DNA from 4 places in the Vibrio kasasachensis genome. Region 2 is predicted to be linked to each of the others. Evidence: predicted binding sites of a transcription regulator. Region 2 holds the regulator's gene; each other region holds the start of a gene.
The links. The regulator CRP, encoded in region 2, controls carbon source genes, mostly activating them, when cyclic AMP is high. The targets are predictions, from matches to a motif close to TGTGANNNNNNTCACA.
Positions count from the first base shown of each region.

Region 1: the regulator CRP is predicted to act here: its motif matches at 1,683-1,698, upstream of mlc (sugar metabolism global transcriptional regulator Mlc).
Region 3: the regulator CRP is predicted to act here: its motif matches at 1,358-1,373, upstream of cdd (cytidine deaminase).
Region 4: the regulator CRP is predicted to act here: its motif matches at 1,181-1,196, upstream of L4C38_RS01735 (NupC/NupG family nucleoside CNT transporter).

Region 1 covers NZ_JAKJTB010000008.1:413,968-417,119, reverse strand. Annotated here, with positions in the region: gene L4C38_RS02310 (chemotaxis protein CheV) at 1-293, opposite strand, end outside; gene mlc (sugar metabolism global transcriptional regulator Mlc) at 388-1,605, opposite strand; gene L4C38_RS02300 (patatin-like phospholipase family protein) at 1,862-3,010, opposite strand; gene cydH (cytochrome bd-I oxidase subunit CydH) at 3,022-3,114, opposite strand.
Region 2 covers NZ_JAKJTB010000014.1:51,815-54,966, forward strand. Annotated here, with positions in the region: gene L4C38_RS12125 (YheU family protein) at 1-99, shown strand, start outside; gene L4C38_RS12130 (phosphoribulokinase) at 207-1,076, shown strand; gene crp (cAMP-activated global transcriptional regulator CRP) at 1,318-1,950, shown strand; gene L4C38_RS12140 (DUF1338 domain-containing protein) at 2,036-2,857, opposite strand; gene astD (succinylglutamate-semialdehyde dehydrogenase) at 2,971-3,152, opposite strand, start outside.
Region 3 covers NZ_JAKJTB010000012.1:20,551-23,702, forward strand. Annotated here, with positions in the region: gene L4C38_RS08905 (cyclic di-GMP phosphodiesterase) at 1-253, shown strand, start outside; gene cdd (cytidine deaminase) at 330-1,217, opposite strand; gene L4C38_RS08915 (CidB/LrgB family autolysis modulator) at 1,418-2,095, opposite strand; gene L4C38_RS08920 (CidA/LrgA family protein) at 2,095-2,460, opposite strand; gene sbcB (exodeoxyribonuclease I) at 2,514-3,152, opposite strand, start outside.
Region 4 covers NZ_JAKJTB010000008.1:288,260-291,411, forward strand. Annotated here, with positions in the region: gene L4C38_RS01725 (lytic murein transglycosylase) at 1-36, shown strand, start outside; gene L4C38_RS01730 (LysR family transcriptional regulator) at 98-1,045, shown strand; gene L4C38_RS01735 (NupC/NupG family nucleoside CNT transporter) at 1,256-2,455, shown strand; gene folD (bifunctional methylenetetrahydrofolate dehydrogenase/methenyltetrahydrofolate cyclohydrolase FolD) at 2,612-3,152, opposite strand, start outside.

The sequences.
Region 1 (3,152 bases), on a different contig from region 2:
TACTCGGTGATAATCAGGTTTTCTTCTTGATTTTCAAGGCGTGACGGTGGGAAACCTATTGCGGAGCGTAAATCTATAATCGGCACCGACACACCACGTAGAGAAGCAACACCAGTGATATTGTAGTGAGCCCCTGGCAATTTAGTCAGTAGTGGCACTTTAATTACTTCACGCACTTTAAACACATTAATAGCAAACAATTGACGACTATTTAAACTAAATAGCAGCAATTCTAAACGGTTTTCACCGACCAACTTTGTTCGTTGGTCTACAGTGTTTAATACTCCGGTCATATCGATTCTCTACAGCAGGTTTCTGGATCGCACGATTCTTGTACCTCATTGAACAACAAGACTAAATCACTGACAGTTCAACGAGATAAATTCATTACCCTTCTATCACTTTCATAAGCAATAAGCCATCATATAGTGCCTGTTTTACGAGGGCAGCACCAGTCATAGTTGCTTGTTTGTAGAAGCGGGACTCAACTAACTCCAAATCTTGATGATAAACAGGCAAACTTTGTTCCTTTATGCACTTCTGAATCGCAGGATAAAGAACTTCTTTAGCTTGGTTGATTGCTCCACCTATGAGGATTTTTTCTGGGTTAAATAGGTTGATAACCAATGCCGCAGCTGCCCCTAAATATCGCCCCAAATTCTCAATCACATCGATAGCAAGTGCATCACCGTTCACCGCAGCTTCACAGATGTCTTCAACCGAGACGTCTTCGATAGCCGCCAACACAGACTCTTCACCGTTGGCAATGCGTTCAGTCACTTCGGTACGTATGGCTTGCGAGCTCGCAACCGTTTCTAAACAACCACGATTACCGCAATGACATAACCTCCCCTGAGGGTCAATCTGGATATGTCCTAATTCACCAATGTTACCGTGTCGTCCTTGAAGCACGCGACCGTCAAGAATAATCCCCGCCCCTAAACCATGGTGAATGGATATCAAAATTGAGTTATCGTTTTCTTGTGAATGACCAAATAACTTTTCAGCCAATGCCCAAGCACGGGTGTCATTAGCAACAAAAACAGGTAAGCCTGTCGCTTTGTATATTTCAGGACCAAGCGCGAGGTTTTCTACATTATAATGCGGCATTTGCAGCACAATGCCTTCCTCAGAATTCACTAAGCCAGGCAGCGTAATAGCAATACTAGTAACACGATCAAGTTGGTCCGAATAGGTTTGAAAGAACTCTTCGATTTCATGTAGAAGTCGAGCGAGTACGTCCTCCTGATCGATTTCGTGAATATCGATCTTCGTATCAATAAGAACATCACCACCTAACTCGTGTAGTGCAATGGTGAGATATCCACGACCAAGACGCATTGACAAAAACTGCCAGCCCTCGTTATTCACTTGTAGACCTACCGCAGGACGACCACGACTGATCGATTCTTGCACTGTCGTTTCGTGAATAAGATGGGCCTCGATTAACTCGCGAGTGATCTTCGTAATACTTGCCGGTGCAAGTAAACTCTGTTTCGATAAGTCGATTCGAGAAATGGGACCTTTTTGATCAATGAGTTTGTATACACGGCCAGCATTGACCTGCTTGATATGATCAATATGGCCTGGTTGAGCCATGTACATGAAAGAAACTCCGAGAATCAACAACTAATTAATTTTTTTACTTTGCGAAGTAATTGTGAAGCGCCTTGGTAGATTGCCGTGACAGGCATCACGTATAATACTAATTGTTTGTGTTCCCTGTCATATAGCTCAGCAAAAATTTGTCATGCGATCATGTTATTTTGCGGCGAGAAAAAAATAGAGTTTTAGATGCTCCGCACAATTTTGAACGAGTTTTAACCACAAATTCATCAAGAAACTTGCTGTTGATCGGAAGCTATTTCAAATTGAAAGGCATATTCAGTTGTGTCACGCCACACTGATCGAATGTCTCTACGCAGCGAAAACCAGCATCAAGCCCAAGTTGATAATCATGTAATAACTCTTCCCTATCGCTCATCAAAGAACTTGATAACAGCGGCTGAGCTGGCTTAATTTGAACGATATAGCAATCGTCTGGAGGGGTAAGTAAGAATTTTCGAGTGAGTGAATAAGTCTGATAATGGACCATCAACATATCCATTAAACTGGAGTCAAAATTATCACCTAATAGATGACTTATACGGTAAATATCATCCGCTCCAAATAACCATCGTCCTCCGTTAAGTGATGCTAACAGCTGTTGTTGTTGCTTTGAACGTTGAATACGGTCATTAAAAAAATCGTTCCAATCCGTCTTCCACTGCGTTAACTTCTGTTGCCAATGATCTTGAACCAGATTTAAGGGATCTCGATACCACTCAACATCATCTTGAGCACTAACTAAAGGTTCAGGGACTGGCACTTCATCCCCTTCGGTGCGAATCACAACAATACAGCGCGCACCTTGGCGCCATGCTTCTTGGACTGGAATGGAAGCTGAAACGCCACCATCAATGTAGCTGCCATGCTGAAACTTAACTTCATTGTCATATAGGCGCGGAATAGCGCAGCTGGCGATCAATACCTTTTTCCAATCATCATCAAGCATCGGCAAATAGCGATCTATCAAAAGCGAAGAATCTGTCACCGCCGCATACGCCTGGCGTGAACCAAGCACTCTACGACCCATGTCTATATCAAGCTGGTAAGGATATTCACTGATTTTATCTAACGCCCAATCTAAGCCTAAATATTGCTTACGACGAATATAGCTAAATAAGTGAAAGAACTCCGAAGAAGTGGTGAGGTCAAGAATAAATGAGCGCCCGATCCCTTTCTGACGGCACAGATAAGCCGATAAATTAAGTGCCCCGGCAGAGGTGCCGTAAAAGCGATGGAATGGGTCAAAATCAGAGAGGAGAAAAGCGTCTAATACACCAGCGGTGAAGATTCCTCTTTGCCCACCACCTTGGGCGACTAGAGCGTTAAGTCCGTTGGTGTACTTGGAGAGTCGATCGATGTCGACCAAACTAGCAGTGTTAGTAATTACACCACTGTTATTCATGACTAAAGTCTCTAAGCTGCCGCAATAGCAACAACACCATAGCTAATTAAAATAGCAAAAATCGTTGCTGTGATAATCAAAGCATATTTTAGATCAGATTCCATAAGCACCTCCATATAAGCTTAACAAAAAAATAACACTC
Region 2 (3,152 bases):
GTGGACCAAGTCAAAACTCAACTTGCGTCAGGCGAAGCGGCGATCGTTTTCTCTGAGCTACACGAAACGGTCGATATCCAACTCAGAAAGAAGTTTTAACTGTTTAAGCTTTTTAAACAGAACGTTAATCATGTTATATTGATACGTAGAATTTGTAACACCCATTCAAATATTAACAGGAACGTTATTTTTAGACAGGGTTTGTCATGTCAGCAAAGCATCCAATCATTGCCGTAACGGGTTCATCCGGAGCGGGAACCACAACTACATCTGAAGCCTTTCGCAAAATGTTCAATATGATGGACATAAAGCCTGCGTGGATCGAAGGGGACAGTTTCCACCGATTTACTCGTCCTGAAATGGACGTAGAGATTCGTAAAGCTCGCGATCAAGGTCGCCATATTAGCTATTTTGGTCCTCAAGCTAATGACTTTCCTGCTCTGGCGGATTTTTTCCATGAGTATGGTAACGATGGCACTGGTAAGGTACGCCGCTATCTACATACCTTTGATGAAGCCGTACCCTATAACCAAATGCCTGGTACTTTTACCCATTGGCAAGATCTTCCTGAAAATAGCGATGTGCTGTTTTATGAAGGATTACACGGTGGTGTGGTCGATGGTGACGTTAACGTTGCCCAGCATGTGGATTTTTTGATTGGTATGGTGCCAATCGTTAACCTTGAATGGATCCAAAAATTTGTCCGCGATACTCGTGACCGCGGACATTCTCGCGAAGCCGTTATGGACTCTATCGTTCGCTCGATGGATGACTACTTAAACTACATTACTCCGCAGTTTTCGCGTACCCACATCAACTTTCAGCGTGTCCCTACCGTCGATACATCTAACCCTCTTGATGCGAAAGGCATTCCAAGCTTAGACGAAAGCTTTGTTGTAATTCGATTGCGTGGCTTCAAAAATGTCGATTATCCGTATCTGTTAGCCATGATCGATGGTTCATTTATGTCGCGTCATAACACCCTTGTCGTTCCCGGCGGTAAAATGAGTTTCGCGATGGAATTAATCGTCAGACCAATTCTTCAACAATTAATAGAAACTGGGAAAATTGGCTAAATCACCGCGATTAAACACGATTACTTTTCATACCGTGATCATGTGCACGTTTTTGCTTAGAAAATAACATCCACTACTCGATTAAAATCAAGAAATAGTTCAGGAAAAAGGATACTATTTGAGGTCGAAACACAAGATAGCTTGCAGCACTACTGAAGTGCTCTTATCCTGTTTACTCCCAATTTGGGCTTAGCTACAACACGGAAAGCGCAAGCGTACCCTGCAGAGGAAGTGAGATATTATGGTTCTAGGTAAACCTCAAACCGATCCAACATTAGAGTGGTTCCTTTCACACTGTCATATTCATAAGTACCCATCAAAAAGCACGCTAATTCATGCGGGCGAGAAAGCTGAGACGTTGTACTACATCGTTAAAGGTTCTGTTGCGGTACTTATTAAAGACGAAGAAGGTAAGGAGATGATCCTTTCTTACCTAAACCAAGGTGATTTCATTGGTGAGCTTGGTCTATTTGAAGAAGACCAAGAACGTACTGCTTGGGTTCGCGCCAAGTCTCCTTGTGAAGTTGCAGAGATTTCATTTAAGAAATTCCGCCAACTAATACAAGTAAACCCTGATATTCTAATGCGTCTGTCTTCTCAGATGGCTCGTCGCCTACAAGTGACTAGCCAAAAAGTTGGCGACCTAGCATTCCTAGATGTAACCGGTCGTATCGCGCAAACGCTACTAAACCTAGCGAAGCAACCTGATGCGATGACTCACCCAGATGGAATGCAAATTAAGATCACTCGTCAAGAAATCGGTCAAATCGTGGGCTGTTCTCGCGAGACTGTTGGTCGTATCTTGAAGATGCTAGAAGAGCAGAACTTAATCTCTGCTCACGGCAAGACTATCGTTGTGTACGGAACTCGCTAAGTTACATTTAGTGGACAAGTCACATTGCAAAAGCCACCTTTCGGTGGCTTTTTTGTTTTCCATCTTTGACGGCTCATTCATTGAGTCAGTTGTTGGTAGTTTCTATATTAGTACTTTCAATATTGGTGCTTTCAAATATCTTATCGGCAGAAGCCGCAACAAAGCCTGGATACAACTGACCATCAGCCATTGGATACCGCTTGGCAAATTCGTAAAAACCGCCCGGTATCAACATTACACCGTCATCAAACTCAACATGAACACGATCTGCCATTGTTGAAGATTGCTCCAGTAGCACCTCTGCAGAACCTTTCACTTCCCCACCCGATTGGTTAATCACAAACCCCGTGGCTTTTAGGTAGTCATTCACTTGCTGCACTTCACTAAACTGCTTAAGTTGGTTAACACTAACCGTAAAATGATTCGCACCATAACCATGAGCAGCTAACCATGCTGCATATTCACTCTCTTGAGCCAATATAAGATAATCTTGATAGGGCAATTGCCATGGTCTACCTGAGTACAAAAACTCAACCCCTTGCATCTCACCTTGCTCAACCTGAGAAACCAATTGCTTAACGATACCTTGCAATGCTTCTGAGCATTCTTCCACTTTAAGTTGACTAATAAATACTTTCGGTTGAGTTGGGTCTGGATGCTGAAAGTGCTTAGCTACTAATTTTTTCGATTCAAATACGTAATCGCCCGCTTCCTGATAACCTAATTCAAGAAAAGGCTTCGCTAACACTTCCAATCCAACAGGCGCGACGTTAAAAGTTCGAAGCGCTATATGATCATTGAGTAATGGGTCATCTTCTTTAAGCAACTTATGAACGTTACCCGCAGATGGGCACAGACGAGAGGTGTAGTCTTGCCATAATAACTGGAACAGAACACTTGGTGTCATAGCGCCTCCTTGTCTCAATGTTGGTATTTGGCTTAATTCGACCACTACAGTGTAGTTCAGTGAAAATGTCAGGGTGCAGAAGTATTAACCTCTGTGAGCTACATCCGCACTTGCTACAAATGAATACCCGGGCTTAGTGTTTCAGGTAGCTCAGTTTGCTCACCTTCCATAGACGCCATAGGGTATGCACAATAATCTGCCGCATAGTAAGCACTAGGTCGTAAATTGCCCGACGCCCCCGGACCACCAAACGGTGCATCACCACTGGCGCCGGTTAGTTGGCGGTTACGATTCA
Region 3 (3,152 bases), on a different contig from region 2:
TAAGTTTATCAACTGTATTGGTGTGTTTCCGGTGGGTTCGGTGGTGGAGCTCAATGATGGACGAGTGGGAATTATTTGGACATCAAACACTGACGAGCCGTTGAAGCCAGAAGTGAAATGCTTCTACTCGCGAAAATACAAACGTTATGTTGAAGTGAGCTACCTCGATTTGAAGCACAGCGCGGTAAAAATTTTAAAAGCAATTGCGCCGCACAATTTAGAAGTAGACCCGACCCCATTTTTTGATCTGTAATTATCCATTTTCTAATAAAAAAGGCGCTTAATGGCGCCTTTTTTTATTGAAAATAGTCGAGCGAATTATACCGCCACTATATCGCTAAGTAAGCCAGTGGAATATCAGGGTTGATCGCTTCCAAAGTTGCTTGTGTATCAGCAAGGTGGCTAATGCTGCCATTGCTCATTTCGACTAACGCAGTTGATTCGATAGTTTCAAATGTTTGACCGGCTAACAAGATTTGACACAGTGCGACTTGCAACGGTGGCAAGCTAGGGTTAAATGCCGCGTTTTCAGCGTAACCACCTTGATAAACATTACCATTGCGCAGTTTAATAGCAACCCCACTTAAGTTGTTTGTATACGGAGCATGGCTACGATTTAGGGCTGAGAGAGCAGAAATGACGAGAGGGTCTTCATCTTGTGTCGTCTGACCATGGTCAGTGTGCGTCATTAATCCAGATTCAACACCAAGGTCGGCGGGACCAAATGACTCAGGCAAGTATTGCTGCAATGTCATTTCATTGCGCTCTGGTAACTGAACAATAAGCTTATCCGCAGTCGTTAGCTCATTCATGAATTGACGACAATGACCACATGGGCTGAAATTAATAGTGATATCAGACAACCCGTGCTCACCTTTCATCCATGCATGGCTAATGGCCGATTGTTCAGCATGAACCGTTTGACCAAGTTGCGCACCTGAAATCTCAAGATTAGCGCCAAAGTAAAGCCTGCCAGATAAACCACGTACAATCGCGCCAACGTAAAAGTTGGAGATGGATGCATAGGAGTATGCTGCTGCGAGAGGAAGTAAAGCAACGCGTAATTCGGCGTCTGTAAGACCCGAAACTTCCAAAAGATGGCTATATTGCTCAGAGCTAAGTGTTGCATCAAACTCATCAGCCATTACTACTGGTGTTAAGAAGTGCTCAACTGTTGAAGGTAAATTTTTTAATGCCAGTTTGATACGGCTTCTCATAAGAAATCCTTTAGTAATGCGGTAGTGATATTTAGAGGCTGAGCTCTATTTATCTTTATGTTTACATTCTATGGTGGCATCAAGATTAAACTGTGATGTAAATCAATATATAAAATGTAATGGATTTCATTATTACATAATTAGAGTGAGGTCACACAAGATTGGTGACCTTTTAAGATAGTGTTAGAACAGATTTTGAACTATGTGTTTAACCAAAGCGCAAATCCAAAGAACGTTGGGGCGATAATCGATGTGATGACACCACAGAGAACCAGTGCTAATGAGCTAAACGCCGCATCTTCACCATTTTTTTCTGCACAAGTTGCCGTGCCTAATGCATGAGAAACCGTGCCCATGGTTAAACCTCGAGCAATAGGGTGGGTGATGTTTAGCATGTTGTAGATTGGGTAGGCCAAAATGGCACCGAACAGTCCAACTAGCAATACAAGAATGGCCGCAATCGCGGGCTCTCCGCCTAAGTTTCTTGAGACTTCCATCGCGATTGGAGTTGTGACGGATTTGCCCAGTAAACTTGCAATAAGGGATAAGTCTGTTTTCAATGCAACAGCAATTAGAGTGCTACTTAGCATCGACATAATACTTCCCACGCCACAAGCCAGCATCACAATACGCCAATTGGCTCGAATTTGAGGAAGTTGTTCATATAGAGGGTAGGCGAGCGCAACCACTGCTGGTTGCAACATAAAACTGAGCCATTCGTTTTCTGCATAATAAGCATCGAAAGGTATTTTGAAATAGGTCAGTAGTGGGATCAGTATTGAAATACTTATCAGCAATGGGTTCATGATCGGCGTATTGCATTTTCGACTAATCCAACGTGCCAAGAAAAACACGACAATAGTAGCGAGCATCCACATTACTTATGTCCTCGCTTTAATAAACGGTCAAGCAGCAAGCCCAGTGCGATGAGCACGATAAATGTGCTGCCTACCGCCGCCGCCAAGATCGGTAGCGCATTGCTAATGAGAGAGTCGAAATGATCCATCAACCCGACACTGATAGGAACAAACAAAAGAATCATGTAGCGAATAAATAGGTTAGCACTGGGTCTCACCCATTCAGCGGGAACGAGCCTTCCCGCCATTAATCCAAACAGAATTAACATACCGATGATACTGCCAGGAATTGAAGTTCCCAATAAATCTTGAATGTTAACGCCAGCCATGAGACAGAGAAGGATCAGTCCCATAGACACTGCATATTTAAGTAAAATTTGAGCCATATTGGTGCGCCATTAGCGAAATATCACCGAGAAAAGTCGTACTCAAAGATGAGTTAAGAGACAAGTTTCTCGACGTACTGGTACACAGATTTTAATAGATTAATTTTTTTTGTATCACTTTCATGTTCGTACACTAAGTTTTCAAGATTTAGCATGTAGTCGTCTATACGACTTTGGAAGTAGTCACGGCTGTGGTTCAACCAACGTTGTTGTTCTTGTTCAGCTAGCGTCCATGGGAAATGTCGAGCTCGGTATCTAAAAAGCAGAGGTTCGATACGTGAATCTTTAAAGGTGATATCTAATCCACCGAGTTGTTCTGGCTGTGTTTGACGAATGATATCCATCGCGGCGCGATCAGCTGGAGAGAAAAAGTTGTCGTAAAGTTGGCTATCAACATCTTGGCTTCCATCGAATTCACGATTGACATTGAAGACACCAACCAGTTTCTCTCGGATCTCGGGATGTTGACGAAGTATTTGTAAATTTTGTAGGCACTGTTCGCGATTGATACCGATTTTATCGGCGTTTTCTGCCGTCAGCGTTTTCGCTGGTGCAAGAATTGGACATTTGTTGATATGAACAAGTTTTATCGGCACAGGTAGTTCGTCTGGCGCCAAATCTGCTCGTTTAGTATAGAGGCGGTCTCTAATCTGCTCGGTATCGAGATCTAACAATGCTTGTGGATCTTTAGC
Region 4 (3,152 bases), on a different contig from region 2:
GTAAGCCATTTGGCTGATCGTATAACGTTAGATTAGATTGTTAGTTTAAACGATTTTTTGGGGCTCATTGAGCCCCTTTGTTTTTCTAGGAGACAATGTGCTGTCAGATAGAGCTGCTCAAATGGTCGTGTTTGCTGCGTTACTGAAACATAAAAATTTCACCCTAGCGGCTAAAAGTTTAGGCGTGTCAGTTTCGCATGTGAGTAAACAACTGGCGCTTTTAGAAAAATCGGTTGGGGTCAAATTAGTTCAGCGCACCACTCGCAGCTTCACCGCAACAGAGGCGGGTGAGCGTTTTTATCGCCATTGCCAACAGATCGTTTTAACCATTGATGAAGCGCAAACAGAAATTGAAAGCCAGCGAGACGAAGTAGAAGGTTTGGTTAAAATTGGTCTTTCGCAATCTTTTGGTACGCTGCACATCATCCCAGCGATTCAAGAGCTGCGCGCACAGCACCCTGATCTGCAAGTCGAAGTACATCTGTTTGATTATAAGGTCGATATGCTCGAAGAAGGGTTGGATCTTTGGATCACCAATAATGAACGCTTGCCGGAAGGCTATGTGGCGCAACGCATTGCGGACTGCCAATTTGTGGTAGCAGCTTCGCCAGATTACTTGATGCACAATGCCGCACCCAAGCACCCGCAAGAATTAGCAGAGCACAACTGCTTGATATACCGTAGCTGGGAACGAGATTATACCAACTGGACATTTAGTAACGCACAACAGCAGTTAGCCGTGAAAGTAACCGGTAATTACTCGGTTGATCTTGCCGAGGCAGTACGTGATGCTGCCGTTGCAGGGTGGGGGATTGCCTACCTAGCTACGTATCTGATCCGTGATGAATTCAAGCAAGGCCAACTTATTCAATTACTGCCAGAATGGCGAGCGAGCCAAAGTATGCCTTTTTATGCGGTATACCCGAGCCGCCATTACATGCCGAAAAAGACCTCAGCTGTGATCGAGTTCATCAAACAAAAAATCGGCTCACCTTGCCATTGGGATAACCAATTAGCGCCTTATATTAGCCGCCCGAATGTTTAACTATTATTTCTGAAGCTAGAAACATATTTTCCGTTTGGAAATAATGTCATTTAGCAATCGTTTATCTTGTTATAAAACAGCACGTTAAATGATTGCTCATAAAACAAACAACCGATTATACAACCTCGCAACAAACGTGACTTGCGTCTCATTTTTTAGGCGCTATTATCCGACGCCTTCCAGTTCCCCCCTTTTTGTCGGATTCATTTTATGAACTCAATCTTTGGTATCGTAGCGATTTTGCTTACTGCATGGCTACTATCTACAAATAGAAAAAATATTAACTATCGAACGGTTTCGTTGGCATTTGCGCTACAAATTGCATTTGCTCTACTTGTTCTCTATGTTCCGGCGGGCAAAGACGCGCTAAACAGCGTGACAGGTGCAGTTTCAAATCTAATCAACTACGGGCAAGAGGGCATCGCTTTTCTTTTCGGTGGTCTAGCGACTGGTGGTTTCACCTTCGCGATTAACGTATTGGGTATCATCGTCTTCTTCTCGGCGCTTATCTCAGGTTTGTACCACATTGGCTTGATGCCAAAAGTGATCAACCTGATCGGTGGTGGTTTACAAAAGCTATTAGGCATTGGGCGCGCTGAATCTCTTTCGGCAACGGCTAACATCTTCGTTGGTATGATTGAAGCACCTCTTGTGGTTAAGCCTTATCTAAAGCACATGACGGATTCGCAATTCTTTACTGTGATGACTTGTGGTTTGGCATCGGTTGCTGGTGGTACGTTAGTCGGTTATGCCTCATTAGGGGTTGATCTGAACTACCTGATTGCTGCGGCATTTATGTCTGCGCCAGCAGGTTTGTTGATGGCAAAAATCATGATGCCAGAAAGCGAAACACTGGCACCGGAAGTTGAGCTAGAAAACGTTGAGATGCCAAAAGCAACTAACGTAGTTGAAGCTATGGCTGATGGCGCAATGGCAGGCTTGCGCATTGCAGTGGCAGTTGGCGCGACCTTGTTGGCTTTTGTTAGCGTGATTGCACTTCTGAATGGCATGTTAGGCTGGGCTGGTGGTTTAGTTGGTATCGACCTAAGCTTTGAGCTGATCCTTGGCTATTTGTTTGCCCCTGTAGCTTGGCTACTGGGTGTGCCATGGAGCGAAGCGACCATCGCAGGCTCTCTAATTGGTAATAAGATCGTTGTGAATGAGTTCGTAGCCTTCATTCAATTGATGGAAGTTAAACCATTACTGAGTGAGCACTCACAAGCGATTGTGACATTTGCGCTATGTGGTTTTGCCAATATTTCGACTATGGCGATGCTGATTGGTGGCTTGGGCAGTATTGTTCCAGAAAAGCGCACCTTTATCTCTCAATATGGTTTCCGCGCAATTGCTGCGGGTGTAATGGCGAACCTAATGAGTGCCTCTTTGGCGGGTGTGATTTTATCTCTCTAGTTTGCTCATTGATTATCAAAGCTAGCGAAACCCGCGAATACTCCTTCTGGACAATTGGGTATTCGTGATTCGCTTAGCTTGATTCTTCTAGCCTAAATAAAAAAGGGATGACAATGTCATCCCTTTTTTCAATTCAACTATTTGGTGTGGAGCCAGTTACTTAGTATGGAACTGCTCACACGCAAGCATAGTGTTCTCAATAAGGCTTGCAACCGTCATAGGCCCCACGCCACCAGGAACAGGGGTAATAAAGCTCGCGTTTTCTTTGGCTTTATCGTATTCCACATCACCAACTAGCTTGCCAGATTCTAAGCGGTTAATACCCACATCAACCACAACCGCACCTTTCTTAATCCACTCACCAGGAATGAAATTAGGCTTACCGACTGCTACCACCACAACATCAGCCTGACGAATGTGACTTTCCAAATCTTTGGTAAAACGATGACAGGTAGTTGTAGTACAACCCGCCAGTAACAACTCTAGCGTCATTGGACGACCAACAATGTTGGATGCACCAACGACCACAGCGTGTTTACCGCGTAGATCGATGTTGTAACGACCCAGCAGGGTAATAATACCCTTAGGTGTACAAGAGCGTAGCTTAGGAATGCGTTGTGCAAGGCGACCTACGTTGTATGGGTGGAAACCATCAACATCTTTTTCTGGGTGGATGTGTTCTAACACGTGTGTGGTG